2 regions of the Pseudomonas sp. PA1(2017) genome follow, and region 2 is predicted to be linked to the other one. Evidence: predicted binding sites of a transcription regulator. Region 2 holds the regulator's gene; the other holds the start of a gene.
The links. Region 2 encodes sigma-54, which starts transcription at its own class of promoters, with help from an activator protein. Its sites were predicted from a motif close to ANTGGCATNNANNTTGCTNT; they were not measured.

Region 1 (4,693 bases), on a different contig from region 2:
GCGATCACCATACAGATTGCTTTCGAACCCGGATTGAAAGATCGAGCCGTTGTTCTGCGCGGCCGGCAGTGGCGTGCGTGGCAGCACGGGTGCGTAGTAGGGATCGTTCGGCCGGGCGGCAGGCGCCACGCAGCCACTCAGCACTACGCTGCCGAGAATCGAGAACACACACACCAAGCGGTTCATAACCACTACCTCACAGCGTTCGGGCGTATCAGGGGGTGAGCGAATGCCTACCCCGGGGTCTTAAAGGTTCTGGGTGACGAAGGACAGCATCTGGTCAGCGGTGGAGATGACCTTGGAGTTCATCTCGTAGGCGCGCTGGGTGGTGATCATGTTGACCATCTCCTCGACCACGCTGACGTTGGAGTTTTCCAGCGTATTCTGCAGGGTCGTGCCCAGGCCGTTGAGGCCAGGCGTACCGACCTGCGGCGCACCGCTGGAAGCGGTTTCCAGAAACAGGTTGTTGCCGATCGCTTCCAGGCCCGCCGGGTTGATGAAGTCGGCGATCTGCAGGTTACCGACGATCTGCGGCTGCGGGTTACCGGTGGTGGTGACCGACGCGGTGCCGTCTTCGCCGACGGTGAAGGTGCGCACTTCCGGCGGCAGCACGATGGCCGGCTCCAGGGCGAAACCCTGGGAGGTGACCACCTGGCCGTTGGCGTTCAGGTGGAAGCTGCCATCACGGGTATAGGACACCGTGCCATCGGGCATCAGCACCTGGAAGAAGCCGCGGCCGTTGACGGCCATGTCCATCGGCTGCTCGGTGGTCTGCAGGCTGCCGGCGGTGAAGATTTTCTGGGTGCCATTGATGCGCACACCGGTACCGAGCTGCAGGCCGGAGGGCAACTGGCTGTCCTGGCTGGACTGACCGCCGGGCTGGCGACGGATCTGGTACAGCAGGTCCTCGAACTCGGCGCGGTCACGCTTGAAGCCGGTGGTGGACACGTTGGCCAGGTTGTTGGAAATGGTCGTCAGGTTCATGTCCTGAGCGGACAAGCCGGTCTTGGCGACCCACAGTGACGGAAGCATAGCGTTCTCCTCGGGCGCCGGATTCGTGGCGCCGCGTGTTGGTTATCAGCTCATCTGCAAGACGCGCGCCATGGCAGTGTCATTATCTTCTGCAGTGCGCATCATCTTGACGGACAGCTCGAACTGCCGGGACAACGCCAGGATCGAGGTCATCTCCTCGACTGCATTGACGTTGCTGGATTCGAGAAAGCCCGAGGTGATCTGCACCGTGGCGTCGGCCTCCGGCGGCTGAGGGCCGTTGAAGCGGATCATGCCGTCCGTGCCCTTCTGCATCTGTTTTTGATCAGGGTTGACCAAGCGCAGCCGGTCGACTTCAGCGAGCACCCGGGGCGCCTCGCCGAGCGCGCGAATGCTGATGGTGCCGTCCTGGCCAATCTCGATTTTCTGCTCCGGCGGCACGGCAATGGGACCGGCATTGCCCATCACCGGCATACCGTTGCCGGTACGCAACATGCCTTGGGCATCCACGTTGAGGCTTGCGGTGCGAACGTAAGCCTCGGTGCCGTCGGGGGCCTGCACGGCCAGCCAGCCCTTACCGCCGATGGCGACGTCCAGATCGCGCCCGGTTTCCTGCAGCGTGCCGGGGGTGAAGTCGGTACCCGGCCGTTCGCTCATGGCGAATACACGAGAAGGCTGGCTCTCGCCGAAAATCGGCATCGAACGCGCCTGCTCGAAATCACGACGAAAACCGGTGGTGGAGATGTTCGCCAGATTGTTGGCGTGGGCACGCTGGGCCAACGTGTTGTTGTGGGCACCAGTCATGGAGACGTACAGCATTTTGTCCATGTTTTCCTCCGAGGTGGGCAACGCGCCCGCGACTCTGACAAAACCTCAATAGCAATACACGTGCCACATTTCAAAAACAATATTAAGCCTATGAATATAAAGGAATTTAATAAAACAAAAAGGCTCCCGAGGGAGCCTGTAATTTGTCGCTCGGCGAGCCGTTGCCGGTTTCGGCAACGGCTCCCTGACGCTTAACGCAGGTTGATGATGGTCTGCGTGATCGCACTCTCGGTTTCGATGGTCTTGGCGTTGGCCTGGTAGTTACGCTGCGCCACGATCAGGTTGACCAGTTGATCGGACAGTTCGACGTTGGAGTCTTCCAAAGCACCGGCCTGAAGCGTGCCCAGCGTGCCGCTTTTCGGCGTGCCGATCACCGGCTCCCCCGATTCGGAAGACTGCACCCATGCGGTTTTGCCAACCGGCGTCAGCCCCTGCATATTGGCGAAGTTAGCCAGAACCAGCTGACCTTGAACCTTGGTTTGACCGTTTGTATAGCGCGCAAACAACACACCAGTCTCGTCAATTTCCAGCCCGGCCAGCTCGCCCGTGCTGTAACCGTCCTGCACGACCTTGGCGACCGAGAAAGTGCTGTTGAACTGCGTAGAGCCGCGAAAATCGAACTTGATCGCAGCACTGGCCGCAGACCCATTGGGCGCCCAGGTCGTACCTTCGGCATTGGTCGGCGCAGCAGGCACCCAGCCATTCATGTTGATGGAACCATCGGGTGCGACCGTCAGCCCGGCGCTCAAATTAGCCGGATCAATGGCCTGCATTTTACCGGACGCATCGAACGTCACGCCGGCCGACAGCGCCTGAGTGCTGGTCGGATCAAGCGGATTACGGCCGTCGACCAGAATCTTCACATCCCAGCTGTTCGCACCCGTCTTCACGAAATACTGGGTGAAGGAGTGCGCGTTACCCTGGGCGTCGAAGATATTGACCGACGTGGAGCGGTTGTAACTGGTCGGGTCTGCCGGATTGAACGAGGCATTGGCCGCAGTCGTACCTGCCGTCGCACCCGCCGCATTCGCCGCCGCGAGCTCCGCCGGAGTGGCCGCCGCAGTAGCGGCCGCGATTTCAGCAGGAGTCGGATTGGGATTACCCGGCAAAAGCACGCCATTGAAGGCTGTCTGATAGGCCGTGTCGTAAGCACTCTGACGCAAAACGGGTACGGACTCAGTGGAGTTCAGGTTGAACGGCTGGGTGATGGTACTCGTCGAGCGCGGCGCCTGGCTGGCCGTTTCCACTCTCAGATTGCCGATGATGCCATTCTGCAGGTTGCCATTGGCGTCCACACCATAGCCCTGCAGGTTATGCCCGAAGTTGTTTACGATGAAACCTTCACGGTCGGTGCCGAAGTAGCCGGCACGGGTATAGCTGATATCGCCATTGTTGCTGGTACGGAAAAAACCGCTGCCATTGATGGCCAGATCCAGCGAGTTCTTCGTGTAGTTGATGTTGCCCTGGCTGAACAACTGAGACACGTCACTGAGCAGCACGCCGCTGCCGATCGGATTGGAGCCGCTGCTGAGCATGGACGAGGCATACAGGTCGGCAAACTCGGCGCGTGACTGCTTGAAGCCAGCGGTGCCGGCGTTGGCGATGTTGTTACCCGTTACGTTGAGGTCACTGGTCGCAGCACGCAGGCCACTAAGACCGATATTGAACGACATGAAAATTCTCCTTGCCGAAAACCCGGCATTTACAGCCTGTTAATTACTGACCAATGACCTGCACCTGGGACAACGGCACGTTGCCGATTCCTGCCAGGTTAAGCATCAATTCGTTGCCACCCAGGGTTACGCTGTCGACGTTGGCCGGCAACAGCGTGTAAAGCCCTTTGGTTTCGTTGCCGTACGTGGCCTGCGCCTCGAACCTGTAGGTACCTGGCTTCATGACGTTGCCGCTCGAGTCCTTGCCGTCCCAGATGAAGCTGACGTTGCCGGCCTGCTGCTCACCCAGGTTGATACGACTGACCACCGCGCCGGCGCTGTCGTAGACGTTGACGTACACGTTACTGCTGCTGGTCGGCAGCACGGCGCTGGCCTTGAAGCTCTCGCTGGTATCGACGACCGCCTTGTCGACCGGCACGATCACCTTGCGCCCGACCAACGAGGAAGCCTGGAGCGCCTGCGAAGACTGATAGCCGGACAGGATGGTCTCCATGCTCGAATTGAGCTTCTCGACCCCCTCAACGGTACTGAACTGCGCCAGCTGCGCGATGAACTCGCCATTGCCCTGGGGCTCCAGCGGGTTCTGGTTGTTCAGCTGGGCCACTAGCAGGTTGAGAAACTGATCCTTGCCCAGTTCCTTGTTCTGCGTGCTGTCCTGCTTGACCTGATACTTGTCCAGTACCGAACTGGAGCTGACGCCATCAACAGTGCTCATCTCTCACTCCCCGCTCACTGACCCAGAGTCAGCACGCGCTGCATCATCTGCTTGGCGGTGTTCATCATTTCCACGTTGGTCTGGAAGGCGCGGCTGGCAGAAATCATGTCCGCCATCTCCTCGACCACGTTGACGTTTGGGTAATACACGTAACCCGCCTCATCCGCCGCCGGATGATTGGGCTCGTAGCGCGGCATCAGGCTGCTCTGGTCCTCCACGATACCGAGCACCTGAACGCCGGCACCGGGTTGATCCTGATCGGCGAACAGCGAGCCGTGGGTGCCGCCCTGGGCATTCTGGAAAACGGTGGCGAACACCGGATGGCGTGCGCGATAGGTCTGGTCGATGCTCGACGAAACCGTTTCGGCGTTGGCAATGTTGCTGGAGATGGTATTGAGCCGAGTGCTCTGGGCGCTCATACCGGTTCCGGCGATATTGAAAACACTGGTGAGGGACATATCAGGCTCCTTTATTCACCACGCAGGGC
Region 2 (4,693 bases):
AACGACATGACCAGCGAAAAACTCGAGCACGTGCAGAGCACCGACACCACGCTGCTGACCGAACCGCGCATGAACCTGTTCCGCGGCACCGAGCTGCCCTGGAAGGTACGTAGCGCCCGTGGCGAAGTCGGCCCCGACGGCAACGAAGTCGAACTGATCGATCAGGTGCGCGTCGAGCGTACGGACGAAAAGGGCCGCCCCACTATACTCACCACCAGCCGCCTGACCGTATTCCCGCAGAAGGAATATGCGCAGACCCAGCAAGCCGTTAGAATCGACGCGGCCAATGGGGTGACCACGGCACAAGGAATGAAAGCGTACTTGAATGACGGCAGGATGATCCTGCAGTCCAACGTAAGAGGCCAGCATGAGGTTCGTTAAAACCCTCCCCCTACTTCTCAGCCTCGGCGCCACGCTCGGAAGCGTAAGCGCCTGGGCTCTGCCGAGTGACCGCGATCAACCGATCCGCGTGCAGGCCGACAGCGCTGAACTGGACGACAAACAAGGCGTGGCGGTATACCGCGGCGACGTGGTGATCACTCAGGGCACCATGAAGATCACCGGCGACACCGTCACCATCACCCAGAATGCGCAGGGTGAAGTCGACGTGTTCACCTCGGTGGGCAAACCTGCCTATTACGAGCAGAAGCCGGCCGCCGACAAGCAGATCGTCAAGGCGTACGGCCTGACCATCCAGTACTTCGCCGCCAACGAGCGCATCGTGCTGATCGATCAGGCTAAGGTCGTGCAGGAAGGCAACACCTTCGAAGGCGAGAAGATCGTCTACGACACGCGCCGTCAGATCGTAAACGCCGGCCGCGCCACCGGCACCAACGTGTCGAGCCCGCGCCCGCGCATCGACATGGTGATCCAGCCGCAGAAGAAGGCAGCCCCCGCTGCCGAGCAGGGCCAATAACCATGGCGACTCTCAAAGCCCAGCACCTGGCCAAGAGCTACAAGGGTCGCCAGGTCGTGCGCGACGTGAGCCTGAGCATCGAAAGCGGCCAGATCGTCGGTTTGCTCGGCCCCAACGGCGCCGGCAAGACCACGTGCTTCTACATGATCGTAGGCCTGGTACAGGCCGATCAGGGCCGCGTACTGATCGACGACCTCGACGTCAGCCACCAGCCGATGCACGGCCGCGCGCGCGCCGGGATTGGCTACCTGCCCCAGGAAGCCTCGATCTTCCGCAAGCTCAGCGTTTCCGACAACATCATGGCGATTCTGGAAACCCGTAAAGACCTCAACCGCGAACAGCGGCTGCAGGAACTCGAGAGCCTGCTGCAGGAATTCCACATCACTCATATTCGCGACAACCTGGGCATGAGCCTGTCCGGTGGTGAACGCCGCCGCGTCGAAATTGCCCGCGCCCTGGCCACCTCGCCGAAATTCATCCTGCTCGATGAACCCTTCGCCGGCGTGGACCCCATTTCGGTCGGTGATATCAAGCAGATCATTCACCACCTCAAGGCCAAGGGCATTGGCGTGCTGATTACCGATCACAACGTGCGCGAAACCCTGGACATCTGCGAAACCGCCTACATCGTCAGCGAGGGCCAGCTCATTGCCGAAGGCGATTCGGCGGCGATCCTGGCCAACCAGACTGTCAAGGACGTCTACCTGGGTCACGAATTCCGCCTGTAGCGGATCCCTCCCCATGAACCTCTGCAAGAGCCTGTTACCGTCCGAGCGACATCGAAACGAAATGGTAACAGGCTCTAGGCAAAGGGCTTGGATTCAGGCATATAATTTGCTTCCTAGTGGCGCTTCGTCGCCCTGTCGTGGATTACGTACAGACGCCGGATAAGGTCTGCAATGAAACCATCGCTAGTCCTGAAAATGGGCCAGCAGCTGACGATGACACCGCAGCTGCAACAAGCCATTCGCCTGCTCCAACTGTCGACCCTGGACCTGCAACAGGAAATCCAGGAGGCGCTGGAATCCAACCCGATGCTGGAGCGTCAGGAAGAAGGCGAAGACTTCGACAATTCCGACCCGATGGCCGATGGCGCCGAAAGCCCGACCTCGCCCGCCGCCCAGGAAGAGACCTTTCAGGAATCCAGCTTCCAGGAAAGCACCCAGACCGTCGACAACCTCGAAGAGGGTGAATGGGGCGAACGCATTCCCAACGAATTGCCCGTCGACACGGCCTGGGAAGACATCTACCAGACCAGCGCCAGCAGCCTGCCTAGCAACGATGATGACGAATGGGATTTCACCACCCGCACCTCATCCGGCGAGAGCCTGCAGAGCCATATGCTCTGGCAACTCAATCTGGCGCCCATGTCCGACAAGGACCGCCTGATCGCCGTGACGCTCATCGACTGCATCAACGACCAGGGCTATCTGGAGGAAACCCTCGACGAAATCGTCGAGTCGTTCGACCCCGAGCTGGACGTCGAGCTGGATGAAGTCGAAGCCGTTCTGCACCGTATCCAGCAGTTCGAGCCATCGGGCATCGCTGCACGGGATCTGCGCGAGTGCCTGCTCCTGCAACTGCGCCAACTGCCCGCCTCCACGCCCTGGCTCAGCGAAGCGCAGCGCCTGACCAGCGATTATCTGGATCTGCTCGGCAACCGTGACTACAGTCAGCTGATGCGCCGCATGAAACTCAAGGAAGATGAGCTGCGCCCGGTCATCGAGCTGATCCAGAGCCTCAACCCGCGACCCGGCTCGCAGATCGAGTCCAGCGAACCGGAGTACGTGGTGCCGGACGTGATCGTGCGCAAGCACAATGATCGCTGGCTGGTCGAGCTCAACCAGGAAGCCATGCCGCGTCTGCGCGTCAACGCCCAGTATGCCGGCTTCGTGAAGCGCGCCGACTCCAGCGCCGACAACACCTTCATGCGCAACCAGTTGCAGGAAGCACGCTGGTTCATCAAGAGCCTGCAGAGCCGCAACGAAACCCTTATGAAGGTCGCCACGCAGATCGTCGAGCACCAGCGCGGCTTCCTGGATTATGGCGACGAGGCGATGAAACCACTGGTACTGCACGACATCGCCGAGGCGGTAGGCATGCACGAGTCGACCATCTCCCGCGTCACCACCCAGAAGTACATGCACACACCGCGTGGCATTTACGAGCTGAAGTACTTCTTCTCCAGTCATGTCAGCACCTCCGAAGGCGGTGAATGTTCGTCGACCGCGATCCGCGCAATCATCAAAAAACTGGTCGCAGCGGAAAATGCGAAAAAGCCATTGAGCGACAGCAAGATCGCTGGTTTACTGGAAGCACAGGGCATTCAAGTGGCGCGCCGCACAGTCGCCAAGTACCGTGAATCGCTCGGTATAGCGCCTTCGAGCGAACGCAAGCGACTGATGTAAGGGAGCCCTTGTAGCGAAAGCGAAGCCCCAGTGTTCCTGCGGCGGGTTCAACACCCGCCACTCACACACGGCAACAAGGAGAAGCGGTATGCAAGTCAACATCAGTGGACACCAGCTGGATGTGACAGACGCACTACGCAGCTACATCGAAGAAAAGCTCGAGCGCCTCGAGCGACACTTCGACAAGATCACCAATGTGCAGGTCATCCTGGAGGTCGAGAAACTCAAGCAGAAAGTCGAAGCCACCTTGCACATCGCAGGAGGCGAAGTGGTGGCCAATGCCGAGCACGACGACATGTATGCAGCCATCGATCTACTCACCGACAAACTCGATCGCCAACTTATCAAGCACAAGGAAAAACAGCTCGATCGCCAGCAGGGCGCAATGGCCCGCTGAGTTCGTCCTTCTCCTATGATCCGACTTGAAACCATCCTGACCCCCGGCCGTTCCCTGGTGAACGTGCCGGGCGGCAGCAAGAAACGCGTCCTCGAACAGATAGCCAGCGTGATCGCGCGTGACCTGCCCGATCTCGATGGCCAGACCATCTATGAAAGCCTGATCGCCCGCGAGAAGCTCGGTTCGACTGGCTTCGGTAACGGCATCGCCATTCCCCACTGCCGCCTGCCCGGCTGTAGCACGCCGATCAGTGCCCTGCTCAAGCTGAGCACTGCGGTCGACTTCGACGCTATCGATGGCGCCCCCGTCGACCTGCTCTTCGTGCTGCTGGTTCCTGAGGCGGCCACCGACGAACACCTCGAACTGCTGCGCCAGATCGCCAGCATGTTCGACCGTGAGGATGTCCGCGAACGGCTTCGCCAGGCTCAAGACAGCGAATCCCTGTACCAGACCGTCGTGAACGTCCAGAACGGCCAATAGCCTGCGGGGTGAACCCATGCGCCTGATCATCGTCAGCGGTCGTTCCGGCTCGGGCAAGAGCACGGCGCTCGATGTGCTCGAAGACAATGGGTTCTATTGCATCGACAACCTGCCCGCTGGGTTGCTGCCAGAGCTGGCGGAGCGCGCATTACCCAACACCGAATTGCTGCATCCGCAGGTGGCGGTGTCCATCGACGCACGCAACCTGCCCAGCCAGCTCAGGCGCTTCGCCGAACTGCTCGATGAGGTTCGCTCGCGCAATATCCACTGTGATGTGCTGTACCTGGATGCCAGTGAGGAGACCCTGCTCAAGCGCTTCTCGGAAACCCGCCGCCGCCATCCACTGACCAACGATCAGCGCTCCCTGGCCGAGGCCATGGTCGCCGAGGTCAAGTTGCTGAGCCCGATCATCGACCGGGCCGACCTGAAGATCGATACCACGCACCTGAATCTGTATCAGTTGCGCGACATTCTCAAACTGCGCCTGCTCAA

Region 1: a site for sigma-54 is predicted at 1,867-1,886, ahead of BVH01_RS14735 (flagellar basal body rod protein FlgF). Genes of this name have one in related genera too.

The regions. Positions count from the first base shown of each region.
Region 1 covers NZ_MSXU01000010.1:41,402-46,094, forward strand. The annotation lists gene flgH (flagellar basal body L-ring protein FlgH) at 1-186, opposite strand, end outside; gene flgG (flagellar basal-body rod protein FlgG) at 247-1,032, opposite strand; gene BVH01_RS14735 (flagellar basal body rod protein FlgF) at 1,078-1,818, opposite strand; gene BVH01_RS14740 (flagellar hook protein FlgE) at 2,010-3,491, opposite strand; gene flgD (flagellar hook assembly protein FlgD) at 3,535-4,206, opposite strand; gene flgC (flagellar basal body rod protein FlgC) at 4,221-4,664, opposite strand; gene flgB (flagellar basal body rod protein FlgB) at 4,676-4,693, opposite strand, start outside.
Region 2 covers NZ_MSXU01000002.1:74,603-79,295, forward strand. The annotation lists gene lptC (LPS export ABC transporter periplasmic protein LptC) at 1-381, shown strand, start outside; gene lptA (lipopolysaccharide transport periplasmic protein LptA) at 368-916, shown strand; gene lptB (LPS export ABC transporter ATP-binding protein) at 919-1,644, shown strand; gene BVH01_RS04620 (RNA polymerase factor sigma-54) at 1,816-3,324, shown strand; gene hpf (ribosome hibernation-promoting factor, HPF/YfiA family) at 3,413-3,721, shown strand; gene ptsN (PTS IIA-like nitrogen regulatory protein PtsN) at 3,737-4,201, shown strand; gene rapZ (RNase adapter RapZ) at 4,218-4,693, shown strand, end outside.